One region of the Pseudomonas eucalypticola genome, then DNA from elsewhere that is predicted to be linked to it. Evidence: predicted binding sites of a transcription regulator. Region 1 holds the regulator's gene; the other holds the start of a gene.
The links. Region 1 encodes sigma-54, which starts transcription at its own class of promoters, with help from an activator protein. Its sites were predicted from a motif close to ANTGGCATNNANNTTGCTNT; they were not measured.
Positions count from the first base shown of each region.

Region 1 (3,406 bases):
CGACGTCAGCATGTCCATCGAAAGTGGGCAGATCGTCGGTTTGCTGGGGCCTAACGGCGCCGGCAAGACCACCTGCTTCTACATGATCGTGGGCCTGGTGCAGGCCGACCAGGGCCGCGTGCTCATCGACGACCTGGATGTCAGCCACCAGCCGATGCACGGCCGCGCCCGCTCGGGTATCGGCTACCTGCCCCAGGAAGCCTCGATCTTCCGCAAGCTGTCGGTGTCGGACAACATCATGGCGATTCTGGAGACGCGCAAGGAACTGGACAAGGCCGGGCGCCTCAAGGAGCTGGAAAGCCTGCTGCAGGAGTTCCACATCACCCATATCCGCGACAACCTGGGCATGAGCCTGTCCGGCGGCGAGCGGCGCCGGGTGGAAATCGCCCGCGCGCTGGCCACCGCGCCCAAGTTCATCCTGCTGGACGAACCGTTCGCCGGTGTCGACCCGATCTCGGTCGGCGACATCAAGCAGATCATCCACCACCTCAAGAACAAGGGTATCGGCGTGTTGATCACCGACCACAACGTTCGTGAGACGCTGGACATCTGCGAAACCGCTTACATCGTCAACGATGGCCAGCTGATCGCCGAGGGCGACGCCGAAACCATCCTGGCAAACCAACTGGTGAAAGAGGTTTACCTCGGCCACGAGTTCCGCCTGTAACGGCGAGGTGTTTGGCTTGCTGCCTGGGCATGTCGCATTTTTTTGGCTCCGCGGGGCTTTTATTGCGGCATCGCTCTAGGCAAACACTTCGGTTTCAGGCATATAATTTGCTTACGACAAAAGCCGAGAGCCTCGGCGCCCTGTAGTGGATGGCGCTCTGCGCCGGCGAATAAGGTGTTAAGCCCCTGCCATGAAACCATCGCTCGTCCTAAGAATGGGCCAGCAACTGACGATGACCCCGCAGTTGCAACAGGCCATCCGCCTCCTCCAGCTCTCCACCCTGGACCTCCAGCAGGAAATCCAGGAGGCCCTGGAATCCAACCCCATGCTCGAGCGCCAGGAAGAAGGCGACGATTTCGACAACAGCGACCCGATGGCCGACAAGGCCGAGCAGCAGGTCACGCCGGAAATCCAGGAGCCCAGCTACCAGGAGACCACCGCCCCCACCGTCGACAACCTCGAAGACGGCGAATGGAGCGAGCGCATTCCCAATGAGCTTCCCGTCGATACCGCCTGGGAAGACATCTACCAGACCAGCGCAAGCAGCTTGCCCAGCAATGATGATGACGAATGGGATTTCACCACTCGCACGTCGGCCGGCGAGAGCCTGCAGAGCCATCTGCTGTGGCAACTGAACCTGGCGCCCATGTCCGACACCGACCGGCTGATCGCTGTCACCCTGATCGACTGCATCAACAACCAGGGTTACCTGGATGAGACCTTGCAGGAAATTTGTGACTCCTTCGACCCCGAGCTCGACATCGAGCTGGACGAAGTCGAGGCCGTGCTGCACCGCATCCAGCAGTTCGAGCCGGCCGGCATCGGTGCCCGCGACCTGAGCGAATGCCTGCTGCTGCAGTTGCGCCAGATGCCCGCCAAGACCCCCTGGCTGGCTGAAGCCCAGCGCCTGGTGGCCGAGTACATCGACCTGCTGGGCAGCCGCGACTACAGCCAGTTGATGCGGCGCATGAAGCTCAAGGAAGACGAACTGCGCCAGGTCATCGAGCTGGTGCAGAGCCTCAACCCGCGCCCGGGCTCGCAGATCGAGTCCACCGAAGCCGAATACGTGGTGCCGGATGTCATCGTGCGCAAGGACAACGACCGCTGGCTGGTGGAACTGAACCAGGAAGCGGTGCCACGCCTGCGGGTCAACCCGCAATACGCCGGCTTCGTGCGCCGCGCTGACACCAGTGCCGACAACACCTTCATGCGCAACCAGCTACAGGAAGCACGCTGGTTCATCAAGAGCCTGCAAAGCCGCAACGAAACCCTGATGAAGGTGGCCAGCCAGATCGTCGAGCACCAGCGTGGCTTCCTCGACTATGGCGACGAGGCGATGAAGCCCCTGGTGCTGCACGATATCGCCGAGGCGGTAGGCATGCACGAGTCGACCATTTCACGGGTGACCACGCAGAAATACATGCACACGCCGCGCGGCATCTATGAGCTGAAATACTTTTTCTCCAGCCACGTCAGCACCTCCGAAGGCGGTGAATGCTCGTCCACGGCCATTCGCGCGATCATCAAGAAACTGGTTGCCGCCGAAAATCAGAAAAAGCCATTGAGTGACAGCAAGATCGCTGGTTTACTGGAGGCACAAGGCATCCAGGTAGCCCGCCGCACCGTCGCCAAATACCGTGAATCCCTCGGGATCGCGCCGTCCAGCGAACGCAAGCGGTTGATGTGATCCTGGCGGCGCGCGAGCGCCGCCGGTGGGCACCAGATGAGCCACAGCGTTCCAGTGGCAGGTTATCCGACCTGTCTCTTTATGCACTGGCAATAAGGAGAAAGCGGTATGCAAGTCAACATCAGTGGACATCAACTGGTTGTGACCGACGCCATGCGCACTTACATCGGTGAGAAACTGGACCGATTGGAGCGCCATTTCGACAAGATCACCAACGTGCAGGTCATCATGGAGGTCGAGAAGCTGAAACAGAAAATCGAGGCCACCCTGCGCGTACCCGGCGGTGAGGTAGTGGCCAACGCGGAGCATGACGACATGTACGCGGCCATCGACCTGCTCACCGACAAGCTTGACCGCCAACTCAAAAAGCATAAGGAAAAACAGCAGAGTCTGCTGCAAGGCGCGACTGCCCGCTGACCCTCCCCACTCATGACCCAACTTCAACAGATCCTGACCCCCGGCCGTTCCCTGGTGAACGTGCCGGGCGGCAGTAAAAAGAAAGCCATCGAAACCATCGCCACCCTCTTTGCCCGCGAAGTGCCGGGCCTGGAGATGCAGGTGGTCTTCGACAGCCTGATTGCCCGTGAAAAACTCGGTTCCACCGGTTTTGGCAACGGCATCGCCATTCCCCATTGCCGCCTGCCCGGCCTGAAATCGCCGGTCAGCGCCCTGCTGCACCTGGAACACAAGATCGACTATGACGCCATCGACGGCGCGCCGGTCGACCTGGTCTTCGTGCTGCTGGTCCCCCAGGAAGCCACCAACGAGCACCTGGCGTTGCTCAGCCAGATCGCCGGCATGCTCGATCGCGCCGACGTGCGCGAGCACCTGCGCTCGGCCAAGAGCAGCGAAGCCCTCTATCAAGTGGTTCTGGACGAACAGAAAGGTCATTGACCATGCGCCTGATCATCGTCAGCGGTCGCTCCGGCTCGGGCAAGAGCACGGCCCTGGATGTGCTGGAAGACAACGGCTTCTACTGCATCGACAACTTGCCGGCCGGGCTTCTGCCAGAGCTGGCAGAGCGCGCGTTGGTACGCACCGAGCTGGCCCAG
Region 1 is NZ_CP056030.1:5,423,987-5,427,392, forward strand. Features, by position in the region: gene lptB (LPS export ABC transporter ATP-binding protein) at 1-667, shown strand, start outside; gene HWQ56_RS24240 (RNA polymerase factor sigma-54) at 858-2,354, shown strand; gene hpf (ribosome hibernation-promoting factor, HPF/YfiA family) at 2,463-2,771, shown strand; gene ptsN (PTS IIA-like nitrogen regulatory protein PtsN) at 2,784-3,248, shown strand; gene rapZ (RNase adapter RapZ) at 3,251-3,406, shown strand, end outside.

Region 2 (3,406 bases), 2.5 Mb from region 1:
TCAACGGTGCTGACGTTGGAGTTTTCCAGGGTGTTCTGCAGGGTGGTACCGAACCCGTTCAGGCCCGGGGTACCGACCTGCGGCGCGCCGCTGGAAGCGGTTTCCAGGTACAGGTTGCTGCCGATGGCTTGCAGGCCGGCCGGGTTGATGAAGTCGGCGGTCTGCAGGTTGCCGATCACGGTGGACGTGGCGCTGGCCGCGGTGGTGATCGACACGGTGCCGTCGGTGCCCACGGTGAAGGTCTGGGCGTTGGTAGGCACCACGATGGCCGGGTTCAGGGCATTGCCGCTGGCGGTCACGATCTGGCCGTTGGAGTCCAGGTGGAAGGTACCGTCGCGGGTGTACGCGGTGGTGCCGTCCGGCTGGGTGATCTGGAAGAAACCACGGCCGTTGATGGCCATGTCCAGCGGCTGGTCAGTGGTGGCCAGGCTGCCGGCAGTGAAGTTCTTCTGGGTGCCGACGATGCGCACACCGGTGCCCAGTTGCAGGCCGGACGGCAGTTCGGTGTCCGTGGTGGAGTTGGCACCCGGCTGACGCTTGGTCTGGTACAGCAGGTCCTGGAACTCGGCGCGGTCGGCCTTGAAGCCGGTGGTCGAGACGTTGGCCAGGTTGTTGGAAATGGTCGTCAGGTTCATGTCCTGAGCGGCCAGACCGGTCTTGCTGACGTAAAGTGCAGGAAGCATTCTGTTCTCCTATGTGCGCGCCTGTTTTTCGCCGCGCCCAGTCATTTATCAGGTGTTCTGCAAGACCCGCGCCATGGACTCATCATCCTCTTTGGCGGTGGTCATCATTTTGATGTGCAACTCGAACTGCTTGGACAAGGCCAGCACCGAGGTCATCTCTTCCACGGCGTTGACGTTGCTGGCCTGCAGGAAACCGGAGGTGACGCTGGAGGTCGCATCGGCCGCGGCTGGCTGGCCGTCCTTGGTGTGCAGCAGGCCATCGGTGCCCTTGACCAGGGTGCGCGGGTCGGGCTTGACCAGCTTGATGCGGTCTACCTGGGCCAGCACTTCCGGGCCCTGGCCCATGGAGCGAACGCTGATGGTGCCGTCGCTGCCCACTTCGATCTGCTGCTCGGGCGGCACGGCGATCGGGCCACCGTTGCCCATCACCGGCAAGCCGTTGCCGTCGCGCAGCACGCCCAGGGCGTCGACGTTCATGCTGGCCATGCGCACGTAGCCTTCGCTGCCATCCGGCGCTTGCACGGCAATGTAACTGTCGCCATCGGCAGCCACGTCCAGGTCACGCCCGGTCGCTACCATGGCACCGGGGGTGAAATCGGTGCCGGGGTTTTCGGTCATGGCGTAGGCGCGCGACGCGTAGACGTCACCAAACACCGGCATGGAGCGTGCCTGCTCCAGGTCGCGTTGAAAGCCGTTGGTGGAAACGTTGGCCAGGTTGTTGGCGTGGGCCTTCATCGCCAACGAGTTCTGGTTGGCGCCGGTCATTGCCACGTAAAGCATTTTGTCCAAGGTAGGTCTCCCATGACGGGCGAATGCCGCCCAGCACTGTACTGGCAGGGACAAAGCAACAAGCGGGCCAAGGTTGAAAAAGCCTTTGTACACCCGGTGTTACAGGGCGATTGGCGGGTACGGCGCCCTGCCCTGCCTGGCAGCAGAGACGGAAAAACGGCGCCTGCTTGCCGGTTGGCGGCAAGGGGCGTCAGAAAACCTTGGGCAAACCGACGGGAGCGGCCCGCAGGGCCAGCACCGCCGTGCGCCCCTGCGGCTATGGCGAAACGAAAAGCCCGGGCGCGGGCCCGGGCTTTTCAGTACTGCCAACAGCCATCACGTCATCTGGATGGTGGTCTGCATGATGGTGCTTTCGGTGGAGATGGTCTTGGCGTTGGCCTGGTAGTTGGACTGCGCCTTGATCAGGTTCACTAATTCGGCGGTCAGGTCGACGTTGGAGTCTTCCAGCGACGAAGCCGACAGCGAACCCATGGTGCCGGTGTTCGGGGTGCCGATCACCGGTACACCCGAGGCATAGGTTTCACGCCAGTCGGTGCCACCGGCCGGGCTCAGGCCCTGCACGTTGGCGAAGTTGGCCAGGGCCACCTGACCGATGATGTTGGTCTTGCCGTTGGTGAAGGTCGCGGTCAGCTGGCCGGTGTCGCTGACCGACAGGGCCGACAGTTCGCCGGTGGCGTAGCCGTCCTGGTCCTTGGCGGTGGTGGCCGAGGTGGCGTTGTACTGGGTCAGGTTGGACATGTCCAGGGTGATGTCGGCCGTGGCCGAAGCGCCATTGGAAGCATAGGTGCCATCGCTCTGCTCGGCGGCAGGGACCCAGCCGGCCAGGCTGAAGGTACCGTCGTCGTTGACGCTCAGGCCACCGGTGACATCGCCCGCGGTGTAGCTGTAGGAACCGTCGGCATTGAAGGTGAGCGGGTTGGACAGCGGCGTGCTGGACGTCGGGTCGGTCGGGTTCACGCCGTCGATGGTGGTGTACATGGTCCAGCTGTTGGACGTGTCGTCCTTCACGAAGTACTGGTTCAGCTGGTGGGCGTTGCCCTGGCTGTCGTACACGTCGGTGTTGAAGGTGTAGTTGTAGCTGCTGGTGTTGTCGGCACTGAACGGGCTGATGGTCGGGGCGGTCGCGCTGGAGTTCAGGTTGACGGTTTCCGAGATCGAGCTGGTGGCCTTGGGCGCCAGGTTCGAGGTGTCGATGGCCAGGTTCGAAAGCACGCCAGAGGTCAGATTGCCGCTGCTGTCGGTGGTGTAGCCCTGCAGGTTGTTGCCGCTGGAGTCGACGATGTTGCCGGACTTGTCGCTGTAGAAGGCACCGGCACGGGTGTACAGCTTGGAGCCGTTGTCGCTCAGCACGAAGAAACCGTTGCCGTTGATGGCCATGTCCAAGCTGTTGCCGGTGGACTCGATGTTGCCCTGGGTAAACTGCTGCGACACGGCAGCAGTGGTCACGCCGCTACCGACGGTGGTCTTGCCCGACGTGCCACGGATGGACTGGGCGTACTGGTCGGCGAACTCGGTGCGCGACGACTTGAAACCGGTGGTGGCGACGTTGGCAATGTTGTTGCCGGTGACGTCCAGGGCTTTGTTGGCTGCTGCCAGGCCACTGAGGCCGACGTTGAAAGACATGTTTTCACTCCTGCGCCGTAGCCGGCATTAAATTCCGATGGTTTGGACAGAGGACAGGCCAACACTGGTACCCGTCGCAAGGTTGAGTGTCATTTCGCCGCCGCTGGTGGTAGCCATGGTGACGCTGTTGACGGTGTTGGGCAGGTTGGTGGTCATGACCGTCGAGGTGTCATTGACCGTGGCCACCGCCTTGAAGGTGTAAGTGCCCGAATCCACCGTGTTGCCGTCGCCATCCTTGCCATCCCAGGTGAAGCTGTAGGTGCCGGCCGATTGCGTCCCCATGTCCAGGGTACGAACCAGGGTGCCGTCGC
Region 2 is NZ_CP056030.1:1,564,566-1,567,971, reverse strand. Features, by position in the region: gene flgG (flagellar basal-body rod protein FlgG) at 1-683, opposite strand, end outside; gene HWQ56_RS07275 (flagellar basal body rod protein FlgF) at 732-1,472, opposite strand; gene flgE (flagellar hook protein FlgE) at 1,788-3,095, opposite strand; gene HWQ56_RS07265 (flagellar hook assembly protein FlgD) at 3,123-3,406, opposite strand, start outside.
Region 2: HWQ56_RS07275 (flagellar basal body rod protein FlgF) is a predicted target of sigma-54. The motif match lies at 1,525-1,544, and genes of this name have one in related genera.